4 regions of the Arthrobacter sp. 179 genome follow, and region 1 is predicted to be linked to each of the others. Evidence: riboswitches for the same ligand, from Rfam matches in the RefSeq annotation. Region 1 holds a riboswitch; each other region holds the start of a gene.

Region 1 (4,417 bases):
ACGACCCCACGCCGGCCCGCACGCGAGATGATCGCCGCAGCCAAGGCCGGACGGCGGGATGCTCCGGCCCCCGGGCAGGGCACCGAACCGGCCGGCGAGCCGGACACGCAGGAGCCGACCCCGCCCCCGGCGGGGGACCGCCGCCCCGTGGCCGCAGCCCGCCGGATGCGCCGCGCCAGCTGAACGGAAGGGGCCGGGTTCTGCGGGTCCTAGCCGATGTTCCCGCCGAAGAGCAGGCCGAGAACGTAGGTGACCCCGGCGGCACCGAGGCCGATGGCCAGCTGCCGGAACCCGCGTTTGGCCGGGGAGGCGCCGGAGAGCAGTCCGACGATGCCCCCGGTCAGCATCAACGCGACCCCGACCAGGAGCAGGGCCACCAGCAGGGCTGGCAGCCCGCCCATACCGAAGAGGTAGGGCAGGATCGGGACCAAGGCCCCCGAGGAGAAGAAGCAGAAGCTGGAGGCGGCGGCGCCGAAGGCGGAGCCCAGGGCCTCGTGTTCGTCGCCGCCGGTTTCGGTTTCGGGCACCTCGGGTTGCAGGGACAATGAGGGGTCGCAGTCGCAGCTGAAGGTCCCCAGCCGTTCGGCGGCCCGGTGCTCGGCGGCCTCCCGGCTCATGCCGCGGGCCCGGTAGACCAGGACCAGTTCGTTGGCCTGCAGGTCCAGGTCCGGGGCGGCGATGAGCGTGATCTGGGTCGGTTGGGAGGCGGTGAGCAGTTCGCGCTGCGAGCGGACGGAGACGTATTCCCCGGCGGCCATGGACAGGGCGCCGGCGAGCAGGCCGGCGACCCCGGCAAAGAGGACCAGCGCGCTGGACACCCCGGCGGCGCCGATGCCCATCACTAGGGCCAGGTTGGAGACCAGCCCGTCGTTGGCCCCGAAGACGGCGGCCCGGAAGTTGCCGGAGAGCCGGTTGCGGCCGCGGATCGCCAGCCCGCGTACGACTTCCTCATGCACCAGCTCATCGGCGGCCATCTGAGCGGTGGCGTCGGCGTCGCTGTCGTAGGGGGAGGCGCCCTCGGCCCGTTGGGCCAAGGCCAGGACGAAGACCGAGCCGAAGTTGCGGGCCATGAACCGCAGCATGACGCGGCTGAGCGAGGGGCGTGCGGTCTTCCGGGCATGCTCGCCCAGAAGATTGGACCAATGCTCCTGGTGGCGGGCTTCCGCCCGGGCCAGACCCAACAGGATCTGGCGTTCCTCGCCCTCACGGCGTTTGGCCAGGGTGAGGTAGATGGAACCTTCGACGCGTTCGTCGGCCAGGTATTTGCGCCAGCGCCGGATCTCGGCGGGCGTGGGCTCCCTACGCGAGGCCTCCGCGGCTGGCGGATCGGCGTCGGGGGAGGGGGCATCCGGTGTCATTGGGCGTCCTTCAATCGGTTCGTATGTCCCCGCGGTGGTGCGGGACTGCCGGTCAAAGGTCGGTGGGTGGCCACGAGCCTCGGACCGCCAGTGGCGGGCCGAAGGTCTCGTTCGCCCGGCGTGGTGCCGGGTGGAATGCCGGACCGCCGGGAGGGCGGTCGGTATGTCGACAGGTCCTCGTCCACCCGTGCCGGATCAACGATCCAGCGCGGGTGGGGTGTGGAACTACTCCCCTTCAGCCGACCAGCATACCCGAGGGAGCCTCGGCGCGGTCGCGGACGGGCAGGCGTTCAAGGAAGAACACCTGTGCTTCCCCGTCGGGGCGGTGTGCCCGGGGAATACGCACGGTCAGTGCGCAGGAGTCGGATTCCCAGACCGGTCGGCCGGCCGTGTTGGCCAGCGCATGGTCGAGATCCTTGGGGTGGGGCGCGATGAAGCGCTCCCAGTGACCGTCCACGTTGAGGCAGACGGTGCCTAGCATCGAATCGAAAATTGGAAGGACGGAGACGCTTTGCGCCACGGATTTCCTCTCGTGCGTTCTTACCCAACACGTTGTCGTGCGGGCCGCTTCTTCATCCGAACCACCCACGAACCTGGGGTTGGTGCGCGGGTAGTCGGAGCTGTTGCCCGCGTCTCATGAAGCTTTTTGCCAGCCTAACGTGATTGCCGGGGCAACCCAAGCTGTGTTCCACGTCATTCCCGCTGCATCCCAGCGTTGGTGCGGCTAGATTCGTGTTCGACATCTGCTCCCCCGGGAGCACTGTCACCCGGGGGGAACGAGGACGACGCCGGGGCGGGTTCAGGCTTGCTGATCGGCGGAAACGCCCTCCATGTCGACCCGTCCGGCGACCCGATCCGACCAGTGCCGGGCCACTTCCGGGCGGGTCGGCGGGGAGAGCAGGCTGAACAGGACATAGACCACCAACGAGGCGCCCAGACCGTAGTAGATGGGCTCATTGGCGTAGACCCCGGAGAACTTCTCGGTGGACAGTGCCTCCAGGGTGATCATGGTCGTCAGGGTGACCAGGGTCCCTGCCGCCATGGACAGGGCGGCGCCGATGCCGTTCCCGCGCTTCCAGAGCAGCCCGCCCAGGATCGCGACCAGCAGCCCGCCGACCAGGATGTCGTAGGCGATGGTCAGGGCGGCGACGACGTCGTTGACGAGGATCGCCAGGATGATCGCCACGGCCCCGAGGCCCAGGACCCAGTACCGGTTGGCGGCGACGTCGTGCTCGGGGTTGCGCCCGGTGTTGACCTCGATCTCCTTGCCGAACCAGCTGGCGACGAAGGGGGTGACGTCGTTGCGGGCCACGGTGGCCGCGGCGATGAGTGCGCCGGAGGCGGTGGACATCATGGCCGCCACGGCGGCGGCCAGGACGATCCCGCCGACGGCCACCGGAAGCAGGGTCATGGCGACCTCCGCGTAGACGACGTCCTTGCCCAGGGCCTCGATGTCGATGCCGGGCAGGGCGACCCGGGCGGACATGCCGATGATCGCCCCGGCGATGCCGTAGATCACGCAGTAGATGCCGGCGGTGGCTCCGCCCCAGCGGGCCACCTTGGGGGTGCGGGCGGTGAACACCCGCTGCCAGATGTCCTGGCCGATCAACAGGCCCAGGGTGTAGACCACGAAGTAGGTGATGATCGTCTCGGCGCCCAGGCCGCCCCAACTGAAGAATTCATCGCGGGCCCGTTCGGGGATGCCGGCGGAGATTCCCTCGAAGCCGCCGGCCGCCGAGAGGGCGAAGGGCAGCATCAGGGCGAAGACACCGACGGTCTTGATGACGAACTGGACCTGGTCGGCCAGGGTGATGGACCACATGCCGCCGATGGTGGAGTACACGAGCACGATCGCCCCGCCGACGGCGATGGCGAGCCAGCGGTCCCAGTCGAAGAGCACGACGAAGATCGTGGCGTAGGCCCCGGTGGAGGTGGCACAGAGCATCAGCGTGTAGGCCAGCATGACCACCGCCGAGGCGTTGGTGGCGTGTTTGGAGCCGTAGCGCAGGGTGAGCATCTGGGAGACGGTGAAGATCTTCAGTCGTTGCAGCCGCGGGGCGAAGAACATGCTCAGCAGCAGCACCCCGATGCCGATGGCGATGACCAGCCAGGCGCCGGAGAGGCCGAATTCGTAGCCCAGGCCGACGCCGCCGACGGTGGAGGCGCCCCCGAGTACGACGGCGGCCATGGTTCCGGTGTAGAAGAAGGGGCCGAGTCGGCGCCCCGCGACCAGGTAGTCGCTGCTGTTCTTGGTGCGGGACTTGCCCCACCAGCCGAACGCGAGCATCGCGATCAGGTACGCGATGACGATCGCGATATTGATGATGTCCATGGGGAACCTCTGGTCGGAAAAGGGAGGATGATCAAAAAATGATGTTTACAGGTAAACATCTGTTGCCTACTAAGCTAAAGTGATCTGGCTAACAGGTCAATTGGCCTATGCTGTGTGACGTAATGCAGCACCTACATCCATTGTGAAGACCCGGAGTACACCGCCCATGAAGGCCTTGCCCGTCGAGCCCAGCAACGCCCCGATTGCCATCGGTTCGAAGATCCGGGCGGCGCGTCATGCCCAGCGTATGACGATTGAACAGGTGGCTGAATCGACCGGGCTGACCAAGGGCTTCCTCTCCCGGGTCGAACGCGACCTGACCTCGCCCTCGGTGGCCTCGCTGGTCACGTTGTGCCAGGTCCTCTCGGTGTCGGTGGGGGAGCTGTTTGCCCAGCCCGAGACCCATGTGGTCCGTTTCGATGATGCCCCGCGGATCTCGTTGGGCGGGCACGGCATCATCGAACGCCTGGTGACCAGTCGGTCGGAGAAGCGGCTGCAGGTCATCCGCGCCGTCATCGAACCCCATGGGCAGGGCGAGGACGAACTGTATTCGGTGGATTGCGAGGTCGAGGTCCTGCATGTGGTCTCCGGGCGCTTCATCATCATCTTCGCCAATGAACGCTTCGAGCTCGAGGGCGGCGATTCGGTCACCTTCCCGGGCCGCGAACCGCATTCGTGGATCAACCCCACGGAGGAGGAAGCGGTGGTCCTCTGGACGCTGGTCCCT
Region 2 (4,417 bases), on a different contig from region 1:
CCCGTAGGCTGCCGCGCCGCCATCGGCGTCGAAACGAGCACCTTCGGGGACGGAGGGCATGATCATGAGGACGAGGACCACGAGCCCACCGAGAATCGGCACCAGGATCAGCAGGTACAGGAATCCGCTGAAGTTGCCGTCGTGCAGGCGGCGGACGCTCAGGGCGATGGACGGGATGATGATGGCCAACCCATAGAGCCCGATCACCAAGGAGGGGATGGCCCCGCCGGCACCCATTTCACCGGTGACGGGGTCGGAGCCGGCCAGTCCGAATCCGATCGCCAAGCCGTAGAACACGGTGTAGACGATGGCGTTGAAAAGCGCGAAGAACCAGAACTCGCTGCGGCTGGCCCGACCCGAGAAGGTCGCATACTTCTTGAAGAAGCGCTTGATGGCCTGGCCGAAGCTGGCCCCGTAGAGCGGCTGGTCCAAGGGAGCCTCACCATGGGTGGGCATGGTGACCCCTCCGGGGTTGCCATAGGGGTTGGGGGTGCTGCTGCTCAAAATTTCCTCCATCGAAAGTATTTCGGGTGATCGGGAGTAGTCTTCCAGATGGAGCCTTGACATGCGATGGGGAGGACTCCCCATGTCGCGTCGTGTCTGCCCTTGGTGTGGGGTAGGCCCCCGGAGCCACCCCGACTAGCTCGAGGCCGCCGGGGCAACCGGCTACCTCTAGCTCGGTGGCATCGGAGGATTGCCCGCCTACACCTTGTGGTTCAGGGGGACCTCTGGAGGCTGCCGGCCACCGCCACTGCCCTGCTGACGGCTCCCGCCGCCGGCAGTGGCAGGCCTGGGCGCACTGGTCCTCGGGGAAGACCCCGATCCACGACAGCTCAGCGGTTTCAACTTGGCCATCACGGTGCCGGGAGCCGGACAGTTGTCACTGGACCGTCGAACTAGACAGAAGCTCACTTCATGAACATCAAGAGATCGCTGCTTCATGGATCGTGACTGGACACCAGGAGCCGCAGCCCCAGGGACAACACCGTGCAATTCGGCAGGTACAGCCGGTTCGGAGGTCCTGTTGGGAGTCGGCTGCTGGCCGCCTTCTAGGAGTTGACCCGCAGGGTCGTGGTCACCGGGGTCGGGTTCGTGAAGACGTCCAATACCGGGCAGTGGGCGTCGACGGCCGCCTGGAGTTCGGCATAGCGTTCCTCGGTGGCCGGACCCGAGACGTCCACGGTCAGCCGCACATCACCGAATCCCGGGCGGACCTTGTCCTCGATGCCGAACAGGCCGCGCACATCCAGGTCGGCGTCCGCCGAGATGTCCAGCGAGTCGATCGTGATGCCCAGCTGGTGAGCATAGAGGCGGTAGACCACCACCTGGCAGGAGATCAACGCCCCGAGGGCGTATTCGACGGGGCTGGCGGCGACGTCGTCCCCGGCCAATGCCGCCGGTTCGTCGACGGTGAATTCGTGGCGTCCGGCGCGGATGGTCGAACCGACCGAGCCCACCGGGTCGGCCGTCGCGCGGAACTGCAGCGATGCGCTGGCAGTGTTCTGACCGATCCGTTCCGCCCAGGCGGATCCCGCGGAATCGAGGCGTTCGGCGCGGTTGGAAATGCTGGTTTCTGCAAGGGTCTGGGTCATGGCGTTCCTTCGCTGTCATGGCGAGCGTGGCGCTGCGCCATACTTACGCCTCCCGGTCGGGACGGCGTCGAATCGTCACCTGGGGCACCCCACTATGGCGAAGGGGGTTGCCGTCCAACCGGCCAGGGCCTCAGGTTGGATCTCTTGATTCTTGGGTTCGATTCTGCTGGCGGGAACGCCGATCGGGCAAACGCGTCGCGTCATCCGGAGACATACGCCGGGTCATCCGCGGGTGGAGAGCCCGCCATCCCCGCAGCAGGATTCCCCTCGCCAGGGGGTATCCCAGCGGTTATCGTGGGGCCATGAGCGGATACCGGCGCCCGGAGTTCACCCCGGAGATCCATCGCGATGGACAGGGCGCCCCGATCGCCTACGGCCATCGGTGGGAAGGGATGTCTCCGCCTTCGCGCGCCTACTCCACGGTGGGCCATCGACACCGGTTCGCTCCCTTGCATGAGGTCGCTGATGCCCAGCTCGACTGGCTGTTGGACGCCTTTGACGTCGTCGCCGAACGGGACCCGGAGGTTGCTTCCGATCTGCTGTTCCCCTCGGAGGACGTCGTCCACGCGGTCCGGGTCGTCCCGTCCAACCTGCTCGCGGCCCCGCTGACCTTCGTCTTCACCGGGTTCCCGGGGATCTTCCTGCACGCTGGCGCCCTCTACGACGCCCACTATCCGGTATGCGGTTGCGATGCCTGCGATGACGATGTCCAGGAGCTGTTGGAAAACCTTGAATCCGTGGTGCGAGCCGTCGTCTCAGGCGGCTATTTTGAACGAATTAATCCCAACGACGACCAATCTGTCGATTATCGGCTGGCCGAGCCGGGCCGGTGGGAAGAAGCCGGGTGCATCCATGCCGAGGATGTGCCCGAGGGAAGGATGGAGGTGGCAGAAGCCATGCTCCCTTCCGATGGGCACTGGCGGCCGTGGCCGGAAGCGGTGCGAGACGCGGCTGGTGCGGCAGGGGGCTGACAAACCGTGTGCCCGTGGCGGTTCCGTCGTGATCTTCCATCAGGGCCGGCGGGCGTCAACACTGCGCGGGATGATGGCCACGTGCTTCCTGGCCGACATCGAAACACAAGAACCGCAGGCACTCATGGCGCGAATCACCGGCAACCATAAGCGCGGAAATGAACGCGTTGCACGGAAGCATCCGCGCAATCAGGGCCGCTAATTAGTCCACGGGCCCGGCGCTGAGATGGCGGTTCCGCTCCTCGATGAGCTTCTGCAGATAACGGGCCAGGAAGAGCTTCTCTGCCAAACGACCGAGAGGGCCGAACGGTGCGGCGAAATCGACGCGGTCAACCATGGTTGTTCCCCCCGACTCCTGGCTGAACTCATGGATATGACGAAACCAGCGGAACGGGCCCTTGACCTGTTCGTCGATGAAGGAGTGCGGTGCTTCCATCTGCATGATGCGGCTGGTCATCTTCAGGGGGACGCCAAAGTGCCAAGCCCGCCATGTCACGTTCTCACCGAGTGAGATGAGGCCGGAAGTGACACCGGCGATGGCCTCCTCCCGGGACTTCGCCAGCGATTGTTGATGGGTGTCGATGTTCCGGGCCAGATCGAATAAGTGTTCCTGAGGGATGGTGGTCCACGTCGTGCACTGGAAGGAAACGCTCATGGGCAGAGTCTCTCAGGTGTTGCCCGCCTCTCGAAAGGTCGGCGAATACGCGGTACGGTGCGCGTATGCGCTTCTCCACCCAGCAACGCCTCCTGATTGCCGCCTACTGCGCCATGATCCTCGTGGGTCTACTGCTGTTGGTCTTCGGGCTCTTCGGGGAATCCTGGTGGCTGCCCGTGATCGGCGCGCTCATCGTCGCAGGCTCCGGATTCACGCTCTCCGTATGGGTGCGGGAGTTTCGGCGTCAAGACACCCTGAAGAACCGGGCCTGAGGGTTGTTCCACGGGAGACGGTGAATCCGTAGTCTGTAGGCGTGAACAGAACAGCGACTCCCTTCCTCGTCATCGGTGGCCTCGGCATGCTGCTCGGTGGTCTCTTCTCCGCCATCAGTGCCGCCTCCCCGTCCTATTTGGCCGCCTGGGCGGTCGCCTATCTGGTGCTGGTGGTCGGTGTCGCGCAAGTGGTGCTGGGCCTGGGCCAGGCCCGGTTGGCCGTAAAAACCCCGTCGGAGGGCTTCGTTTCGGCCGAAGTCTTGACGTACAACCTCGCCAATATCGCCGTACTGGGTGGCTCGATGTTCTCCCTGACGTTGCTGACGTGGATTGGTGCGGGGCTGATCGTCGTCGCCATGGGCCTGTTCATCTGGGCGGCCCGCGGTGCTGCCTCGGAACAGCGGTGGTGGCTTTATGGATACCGGGCGATGATCGTGATCATCCTGGTATCGGCCCCCATCGGCATCATCCTGGCGAATTCGCGCATGGGCTGAAGGCGGCCGGCAACGGCCGCGCCGGCGAATGGCCGGCGCGGACACTGCGACTACTGCGCGACGGCCCGGCCCAGCGGGGCCGGGTCGACGACGTCGTGGGCCTCGAAGTAATCCAGGGCAGCGACCAGGTCGCTTTGGCCCGAGTCGGTCGCGTTTGCCCCCTCGGCCAACGTGGTGAAGTTGTCACCACCGGCGGCAAGGAACGAGTTCATAACCACCTTGAACACGTCGTCGTCGGCAATGGCCGCACCGTCGAAGGTCATCGAGGTGATGTGTGAGCCGCGGGCCGCATCCTCCGTGTAGGTGTAGTCCAGGCCTTCGGAGATCCCCAGATGCAGCTTGGGCCGGCTGGAGCCATCGGGCTGCCACTGTTCTTCCAGCACGGTCTTCAACTGAGCCCCGGTGAGGTCCTCGGTCCACAAGGTGTTGCCGA
Region 3 (4,417 bases), on a different contig from region 1:
TCGTCGTTTTCGATCCGGGGTGGATTCCCAGGGCACGGTCACCAGCGTGACCACGACCATGACTGCAAGGTTGATGCCCATTCCAACCCACACGGGATGGATTCCTGCGAAGAACGTTGTGGCGGACCAGCCCGAGAGCTGGTTCCAGGCAATGCCGGCAAGGAACCCGGAAAGCATGGCTGCATGTACTGCCCGACGGCTGGCCAACGGCCAAAGGAAGACCGCGAGAACCGGCGCCAACGTGGCCCCGTTGCGCAAGGTCCAGGCAAGGACGTTCCACCAGGCAGCCTGCTCGGTGCGAAGGATCCCGTAAAGGATCATCAAGGCCGTCAGGGCAACCAAGGAGTACCGGGTGTAGCGAACCAGATCTTGTTCGGTGGCCTTGGGGCGTAATGCGCTGCCGACATCACGGCCCAGGGACGTGGCTCCGGAAAACTGGCATGGCCCCGCCCAGCCCATGGCGCAGGCCCAGACGCCAAGGAAGAAGAGGCCGACCAGCGGCGCCGGCAGGGTCTCGCTGATGTAATAGGGGACAGCCACGAGGCCAAGTTCCTGGTCGGGAACCGCAATGGCTGCGGAGGTCCCCACCAGGGCACCGAGGACGATGAAGGGGATCCCGAAGAGGGCTGCCGCATACAGGCCCTTCTGGCCGTCACGCGGAGAGCGGCAGGACATGGTCATTTGGAAGGCAGCCTGCGCCAGCGGCACATTGACGATGAATGTCCCAAACCAGGCGACGATGAGGGACAGCCCGGCATTTCCGGGGTCGACCATCGCCGGACGGGTGGCTGCCAATTCCTGCCAACCGCCGGGGCCGGGATTCGACAACACTACGAAGCCCGCGATGACGAGCATGACGACGAAGACCAGGCAGTTCAACGTCTGATTGAATGCCACGGACCTCATGCCGCCCGACCAGAGAAAAACCAACAGAAGCAGCGCGGTCGCAGTGACCGTCCATTGCAGCGGCAAATCGGTGAACGCCGTCAAAGCCGAGGCGAAGGCGATCGTTGTGGCCACCGACCACATGGGGAAAGTGACCGCCGTAATGACGCCCGCGATGGCTTTAGCCGCCCGACCGAACCGATCACCGATGATGCCGGTGACCGTCACGACGAGCTTCTCCCGCAGCGGTTTCACCAGCAACAAGGCGATCAGCAGAATTTGCACCGTTTCGGCCACTCCGTACCAGGCAGCGGAAATCCCGGTCCGATAGCTGAGTTCCATGATGGAAATATATGAAGAGCCCGAGAAGAGCCCCGTGATGCAGAAGGCGACGGTCCAAGGGCTGAAGGAACGGCCGCCATCGAAGAAGCCCTGTCCGCCGGGACGCCCTGCGCGCACGCGGGACCAGCGGCCGCCAAAGAGCAAAAGAGCCGTATAGCCCACGGCTAAGCCGATGGTCCATGCGCCCGCCGATGTCACTGCTCCACCTTTCGGGACCGCGAGTCGAGACCGCGAGAGAGGGCATCCGCGTTGTTGCATTCCCTTTCAGGAGCGTCGACATCGATCAACTCCGCGAAATGCCAGCGGAGATCCACGACAACGCCGGCGGCGCGGATCAGGGTCAGCGCCGGACAACGTGATTCCACGGACGTCGTCAGCTGGTCCAACCGGCTGGCATCTTGTTCTCCGGTCTGGACGTGGACGGCGATCCGGCAGGAATGAAAAAAGGGCTGGACATCGGCGGTACCGGCGAATCCGCGCGTGTCCTGGGTAGCCAGGCAATAGGTCTCGATGGCTTCGAGACCGATCTGCAGTTCCTCGGCGATCTGTTCGACCACCACGCCCAGGCATGCGTTGACTGCGCCGACCATGTATTCCATGGGAGTGGGGGCGGTATCGGTCCCGCCAACGGGTTCGGGCTCGTCCACTTCGAAGCCGAAGGCCCGGATCCGGATCTTCGTCCGCATGGATCCCTGCCACGTCCCTTGGGAACGAATGCGTTTGTCGTGGGCTTTCGGGGAGACGGAGCCCCCGAGGCGGGTCTGCTGTGCGTCGGTCGTACGGGTCGGGGCAATGCTCATGAACTCAGCTCCATCGTTCCTGGCGGAAGCACCTTCGCCGGTGACGGGTTCCGCGGGGTGGCGGGGCCTTGTTCGGCGTGGTTGCTGCGGCGTCACGGAGCCAGATCTCTCGGCCGCTCGGGATGGGTACCTTTCCACTAAAGGCCACCGGCACCAGAAGAAGCAACTTCACACGACGCGTTGCGAAATATTTCATTGATGTTTCCTGCGAGGTGCCCGGATTGAACTTTCGTGTCCAGAACCCGTGCAAATAACGGAAATATTCGATGTTGCTTGGATTGCCTGGGGCTCGGAACCTGGGCTGAAACACCCCGGAAAAGTGGTTTCCGTTGACTCCAACGGTGGCGCTGAGGGCCCATGATGTGGCCCAATGGAGACAACAACCATCCAGAGCGGCCGAGAGATCTGGCTCCGTGACGCCGCAGCAACCCCTTCCCGATCCGTCGGGAGGAAGGTGCTCACGCCGGAACCGATGGAGTGATGTTCTGTGGCTGCCCTGCCGATCGACGAAGTGACCCCGCGACACCTGATCAAACTGACCCCCGGCGTGCCCGCCGACGGACACTACGACGAACTCGCGGCGGTCTTCAGACCCGTGTTCGCCAGCATCGCCGATGGCGCCGCCGACCGAGATGCCCGGCGGATCCTGCCCTTCGAACAGGTCGGCTGGCTCAACCAGGCCCGCTTCGGTGCCCTGCGGGTCCCCCGGGAGGTCGGCGGCTTCGGCGCCTCGCTGGTTGATTCCTTCCGCTTGCTCATCGAGCTGGGGGAGGCCGACTCGCAGATCGCCCAATTGCTGCGGGCCCATATCGGCTTCGTCGAATCGGTGCTGCTGCTCCACGACGAGGCGGTCAAGGCGCGCTGGTTCGCCCGCTTCGTCGCCGGGCAGATCGTCGGCAACGCCTACACCGAGCGCGGCGGCAACGACCTGGGCCACCTGAACACCGCCGTCGAACAGTCCGAGGCCGGCTGGCTGCTCACGGGGCAGAAGTACTACTGCACCGGGACGCTCTTCGCCGACTGGGTGGCGGTCACCGCCATGGCGCCGGCGGTTGAAGGGCGCCACGTCGCGGTGGTGTCCACCCAGCATTCGGGGGTGGTCATCCACGACGATTGGGACGGGTTCGGCCAACAACTCACCGGCACCGGGACCACCGGATTCACCCGGGTTCCCGTGGATACGCTCCTGGACCCCGAGGTGCTGGACGTCCACCCGGAATCGGCCATCTTCCAGTTGGTGCTGCTCGCCGTCCAGGCCGGTATCGCCCGGGCGGTCCTCGCCGACGCCCGCGCCCACACCCAACTGCGTGAACGAGCCTTCACCACCGGAACCGGCGTCCCCTCCCGGCATGAACCCCAGGTCCTGCAGGTCATCGGAGAGATCTCGGCGACCGCCTGTGCCGTGGACGCGATCCTGTTGGCCGCCATCGCCGAACTCGAATCGGTGATCGGCCAACCGGGGCTGAGCCCCGCGGAGCAGTACGCGGTCAGCGAGCTGGCCGCCAACCGGGCCCAGACGAGCATCCAACCACTCGTGCTCGAGGCGACCAGCAAGCTCTTCGACGGCCTCGGCGCCTCGGCGACCTCCACCGCCTGCAACCTGGACCGCCACTGGCGCAACGCGCGCACCATAGCCACCCACAACCCCGCCATGTACAAGTCCCGCATCGTCGGCGACTACGAGGTCAACGCCGCGACGCCGCGCAAACTCGGCGCCGTCGGCGACCTCAAGACCCCTGAAGGAGAAAAATGAGCACCACACCAGCACGCCGCCGGATCCGCCTGAACGCCTTCGACATGAACTGCGTGGTCCACCAATCGCCGGGGCTGTGGCGTCATCCGCAGGACCAGGCGTGGCGCTATAAGGAACTGGGCTACTGGACCGAGCTGGCCAAGACGCTGGAGAAGGGGCTGTTCGACGGGATCTTCATCGCGGACGTCTTGGGCACCTACGACGTCTACGGATCCACCAACTCCACCCCGCTCTCCGCCGGCGCCCAGGTCCCGGTCAACGACCCGTTCCTGCTGGTCTCCGCGATGGCTTCCGTCACCGAGAACCTGGGCTTCGGGGTCACCGCCGGAACCGCCTACGAACACCCCTACCCGTTCGCCCGCCGACTGGCGACCCTGGACCACCTGACCAACGGCCGCCTCGGCTGGAACGTGGTGACCGGATACCTGCCCTCGGCAGCCAGGAACATGGGCCAGGAAGACCAGATGGAACACGACGAACGCTACGACCACGCCGATGAGTACCTCGAAGTGGTCTATAAGCTGCTCGAGGGTTCCTGGGAGGACGACGCCGTTCTCCGCGACCGGGAATCGGGGGTCTACACCGACCCGTCGAAGGTCCACGAGATCGGCCACGAGGGCAAGTACTTCAAGGTCCC
Region 4 (4,417 bases), on a different contig from region 1:
TGGCTGTAGCCCATCTGCACGATCTTGGTGCCCGCTTCAACCAGCCGGCGTAATACCGCCCGTTCACGGACGATCTCCGCGTAGAACCCGGCGTTGGCCGCGGTCGGCACCGACTGGATCAGTGTGTGCAGGTAGGCGGGTCCTCCGACACGGGAGATCTCCCCGCGTTTGGTCAAGTGGTCGGACACCGTCACCGCGTCGGCGGGTTCGCCCCGGCCATAGAGGTCCACGACGGCCTCGTAGATCGCCTCATGCGCGGGCCGATAGAAATCGACGCCCCGCAGGACCTCGACACAGTCCGCGATGGCATCCTTCGAGAGCATCATGCCACCGAGCACGCTTTGCTCCGCCACGAGGTCCTGGGGCGGGGTCCGCCCCATGTCCGATGAATTCGACGACCCTGATTCGGTGTGCGTGAGCGTCACGTCCGGTTCCTTCCCTCTCAGCGCGGCGCCGGTGATGCGGCGCAGCCACGTCCCTCTAGTATCCCAGTGAATGCGACCCACCGACACAATGGTGCCGCGGGTGACGAACGGGGAATCCAGCCCGGTTGGAGCCGGGGACCCTGTCACCCTATGCCCCCGACGGGCAGAACCAAAGAGAGTTATCCACAGCCCATGTGGAGAACCTGTGGGTGACGCGGCGTGTTGTGTGCACAGTCTGGGGACGGGCTTGTGGATTACTTTTATTTTCCTTCAATAACCCTGCTCTGACTAGGCATTTTACTTGTGGATAACAACTGATGGAAGAAAACTTTTCGTCAACATTCACCCCCTACTTGCAGGTTGCCAAGCAGCACACATGTGTGCAGGCGCCACTTATCCACAAGTTGGCCATGGTTCTCCACAGACACGCCGCCAGCTGTGGGTAGCTTTGACTTTCGCGTCCTCGGGCCGGGCCGGGACATCCATTGCCGTCGCCGAATCGCACTGGCACGCTGGCACGATGTCAGCAGCGAAGACCCGACCGACAGAGGTGGATCCACGTGATTTCCTCGCTGCCATCGAGCACCCCGCGCGGCGGGACGACGCCCACGCACTTCTGTCGATGATGCAGGAAGCCAGCGGTCGGCCCGCGATGATGTGGGGAACCAGCATCGTCGGGTTCGGCTCCTACCATTACCGCTACCCCAGCGGGCGTGAAGGAGATACCCCGGCGATCGGGTGCTCTCCCCGCGCCTCCTCGCTGGCCCTCTACGGGCTGACGGACCCCCCGGCCGCGGCCGGGCTCCCGGCTGGACTCGGCAAGCACCGACTGGGCGCTTCGTGCCTCTACGTCAACAAGTTGGCCGACGTCGGGCTCGGGATCCTGCGTGAACTCATGGATACTGGACACCACCACGTGATGACCGAACTTCACCAGCCCTGAACGGGTCCGGAGCCAAGGCACGTGAAATAATGGAGGAAAGACCGTCGCCCGCGCGGCGGCCCCGAACCCCAGGAGGGGACATGTCTGAAATCAGCGGTTCCGAACTGCTGACGGCGATCGTCGCGATCGTCGTCCTTTTCGCGGTGTTCGGTGCCTTGACCTGGATCTTCAAGACACGACCCTCGGGCCACCCCAGCGATGCCGAGCAATACATCGCCCGCCTCAATGCCACGGCGGCCCACCAACAGCAGATCGACACGGAGAAGGCGGAAAAGCTCCGGGCGGCGACGACGGCTCGGGCGGCCCAGGCCGCCCGCAACTCCCCCGGACGCACCGGCCAGAGCACCGGGTTCGACCTCGAACATCCCCCGGGGATGGCGCCCGGTCCGGGAAACCCCAATTTCGACCGCGTCATGCAGCTGATCAATCAAGGAAACTACGTCGGCGCGGTACGTAAGATCAGGCAGGACACCGGCCTGGGGCTGCTCCAGGCCAAACGATACGTGGACACCCTGCGGGGCATGTAGCCACCCCCCCCCAGCGGTCCTAGACCAGGGCCTCCGCCTGCAACGTGCGGAAGGCCGAACCGTGGAAGACCAACGGGTCATGGGCCCCGTCGTGTCCGGCATGGCCGTGGACCCGCAGGAGGACCACATGGTGGTCCCCGGCGGGGAATTCGCGTTCCACGCTGCAGTCCAACCACAGGGAGGCCTCGTTCAGGAACAGGGCCCCTTCATCGGTGGAGTCCAGCCGCAACCCGGCAAACCGGTCACCCGATTTGGAGGCGATCTGCCGGCAGACCCGCTCATGGGCCTCGCCGAGAACCGACACGCCGATCCGGCCCGCGGCCCGCACGATGGGCCAGGTCCGGGAGCTGTTCTGCACCGCGAACATCACCAACGGAGGGTCCATGGAGACCCCGACGGTGAAGGAGGAGGCGACCAGGCCCTGGGCCTCGCCATCGATGATCGCGCACAGGGCGGCGATTCCCGAAGGGTGGCGCGCGAAGGCCTGGCGGAGTGCGTCGGGTTGAAGATCATGGGACAGTGTCATCTGCTCTGCTTCCGGCGTATGGCACACCGGTGGATCCCGGGATCCACACGGGGTGCGGTACTTGCCGCCCGGGGAGCCGGACGGCCGAATCATCACCTGGAGCACCCCACTACCGTGAGAGGGTTGCCGGCCACCCAGCCAGGGCTTGGAAGGTGGCGCTCTTGATTCATGGTCCACGCTAGGGCCGGTGGGTCCCCGGGGTCAAAGATCTCCGCAATATTTCGCAAGATCGCCTCCCGGGGGCCACAGCCGGAGGCACATGGGCCGCCGACGATGTCGGGCCTTAACGACCGAGGGGCCCTGCGCTTACGCGCAGGGCCCCTCGGGTCCACCGTGGTCGGCTCCACCTCCCGTGGGGAGGGTAGCCGGTTCGCGGTGGTGGCTACTTCTTCGCGGCGACGACCTGCAGGTCGATGGTCGCGGAGACGTCCTCGTGCAGACGGACGGTTGCCTGGTAGTTGCCGGTCGACTTGATGTGCTCGGGGATTTCCACCGTGCGCTTGTCGATCGAGCCGAGGCCGGCGGCCTCGACTGCGTTGGCGATATCGGCGGTCTTGACGGTGCCGAAGAGGCGACCACCCTGGCCGGCCTTGACCGTGATCTTGACCGCCTGGGCGGACAAGTTCTGGGCCAATGCCTGGGCATCCTCGAGGGATGCGATGGCGCGAGCAGTGCGGGCGGCCTTGATGGACTCGACCTGCTTCTCACCACCCTTGCTCCAGAGCAGCGCGAAACCGCGGGGCAGCAGGTAGTTACGTGCGTAACCATCCTTCACCTCGACGACCTCGCCAGCGGTACCAAGACCGGTTACTTCGTGGGTCAGAATCAGCTTTGCCATGGTGTTATCCCTTCCTAGCCGCGGCCAGCGCCGGAGTAAGGCAGCAGGGCAACTTCACGCGCGTTCTTGATGGCCTGGGCGATCTTGCGCTGCTCCTGGACGGAGACGCCTGTCACGCGACGGGCACGGATCTTTCCGCGGTCGGAAATGAACTTGCGCAGCAATGCTACGTCCTTGTAGTCGATGACGGTGATGTCAGCGGCCTTCAAGGGATTGGACTTTGGTTTGGGCTTACGGAGTTCAGCCTTAGCCATCGTGGAGCTCCTTTATCTGGTGGAGCCCGCAGAATTTTTCCGCGGGATGGTGAATAAGAGGTGTTGCTTTAGAAGGGTGGTTCGTCGGACCCGCCGGCATTGCCCCATCCACCGTTATTGGAGGAGGAGGCCCAGGGGTCCTGAGCCGGAGCGTTCCAGGTGCCGCCCTGGTTTCCGCCGGGGTTTCCCCCACCGAATCCAGCGTTGCCGCTCTGGTTTCCGCCACCGAAGTTTCCTCCGGCATTACCGCCGCCGAAGCCGCCACCACCCGAGTTGTTGCGCTGGGTGCGGGTGACCTTGGCGGAAGCGTAGCGAAGCGAGGGGCCGATCTCGTCGGCATCCAGCTCCATGACGGTGCGCTTCTCGCCTTCCTTGGTTTCGAAGGAACGCGACTTCAACCGACCCTGGGCGACGACGCGCATGCCCTTGGTCAGCGTCTCGGCGACATTTTCGGCAGCATCGCGCCACACCGATGCGCGAAGGAACAGCGTTTCGCCGTCCTTCCACTCACTGGTCTGGCGGTCGAAGGTCCGCGGGGTCGAGGCAATGGTGAAGTTCGCCACTGCAGAACCGGACGGGGTGAAACGCAATTCCGGGTCAGCGGTGAGATTTCCGATGACCGTGATGACGGTTTCGCCTGCCATGGTGCCTCCTTGAGTCGGTTTCTACGAAAAGTCGACGCAGACTACTCTGCGACGACCTTCTGGTCTTCCGGGCGGGTGATCTTGGTGCGCAGGATCGTCTCGTTGAGCGAGAGCTGGCGGTCAAGTTCCGCGGAAGTGGCCGGGGTAGCGGTGAAGGTAACCACCGCGTAGATGGCTTCTGCCTTCTTCTTGATCTCGTAGGCCAGCCGGCGGCGGCCCCAGATATCAACATTGTCGACGGTGCCACCATCGTTGCGGAC

What was found. A riboswitch is a leader RNA that binds a small molecule or an ion and turns the genes downstream of it on or off. The one in region 1 is predicted to bind S-adenosylmethionine.
Region 2: another riboswitch for S-adenosylmethionine. It lies ahead of ACT3UE_RS00310 (OsmC family protein); the one in region 1 lies ahead of ACT3UE_RS03495 (hypothetical protein).
Region 3: another riboswitch for S-adenosylmethionine. It lies ahead of ACT3UE_RS08390 (acyl-CoA dehydrogenase family protein); the one in region 1 lies ahead of ACT3UE_RS03495 (hypothetical protein).
Region 4: another riboswitch for S-adenosylmethionine. It lies ahead of ACT3UE_RS00985 (flavin reductase family protein); the one in region 1 lies ahead of ACT3UE_RS03495 (hypothetical protein).

The regions. Positions count from the first base shown of each region.
Region 1 covers NZ_JBQSYU010000003.1:185,893-190,309, reverse strand. Annotated here, with positions in the region: gene ACT3UE_RS03505 (hypothetical protein) at 1-183, shown strand, start outside; gene ACT3UE_RS03500 (VIT1/CCC1 transporter family protein) at 210-1,358, opposite strand; gene ACT3UE_RS03495 (hypothetical protein) at 1,594-1,839, opposite strand; SAM riboswitch class IV at 1,890-2,000, opposite strand; gene ACT3UE_RS03490 (sodium:solute symporter) at 2,158-3,690, opposite strand; gene ACT3UE_RS03485 (helix-turn-helix domain-containing protein) at 3,857-4,417, shown strand, end outside.
Region 2 covers NZ_JBQSYU010000001.1:55,859-60,275, reverse strand. Annotated here, with positions in the region: gene ACT3UE_RS00315 (DUF805 domain-containing protein) at 1-504, opposite strand, end outside; gene ACT3UE_RS00310 (OsmC family protein) at 1,050-1,592, opposite strand; SAM riboswitch class IV at 1,627-1,742, opposite strand; gene ACT3UE_RS00305 (DUF6226 family protein) at 1,895-2,563, shown strand; gene ACT3UE_RS00300 (SRPBCC family protein) at 2,766-3,218, opposite strand; gene ACT3UE_RS00295 (hypothetical protein) at 3,284-3,490, shown strand; gene ACT3UE_RS00290 (hypothetical protein) at 3,532-3,984, shown strand; gene ACT3UE_RS00285 (bifunctional metallophosphatase/5'-nucleotidase) at 4,035-4,417, opposite strand, start outside.
Region 3 covers NZ_JBQSYU010000010.1:100,602-105,018, reverse strand. Annotated here, with positions in the region: gene ACT3UE_RS08400 (sodium:solute symporter family protein) at 1-1,485, opposite strand, end outside; gene ACT3UE_RS08395 (OsmC family protein) at 1,422-2,027, opposite strand; SAM riboswitch class I at 2,408-2,506, shown strand; gene ACT3UE_RS08390 (acyl-CoA dehydrogenase family protein) at 2,515-3,780, shown strand; gene ACT3UE_RS08385 (LLM class flavin-dependent oxidoreductase) at 3,777-4,417, shown strand, end outside.
Region 4 covers NZ_JBQSYU010000001.1:190,597-195,013, forward strand. Annotated here, with positions in the region: gene dnaB (replicative DNA helicase) at 1-380, opposite strand, end outside; gene ACT3UE_RS00975 (DUF1801 domain-containing protein) at 946-1,368, shown strand; gene ACT3UE_RS00980 (hypothetical protein) at 1,449-1,895, shown strand; gene ACT3UE_RS00985 (flavin reductase family protein) at 1,915-2,421, opposite strand; SAM riboswitch class IV at 2,474-2,588, opposite strand; gene rplI (50S ribosomal protein L9) at 2,804-3,259, opposite strand; gene rpsR (30S ribosomal protein S18) at 3,274-3,513, opposite strand; gene ACT3UE_RS01000 (single-stranded DNA-binding protein) at 3,582-4,157, opposite strand; gene rpsF (30S ribosomal protein S6) at 4,199-4,417, opposite strand, start outside.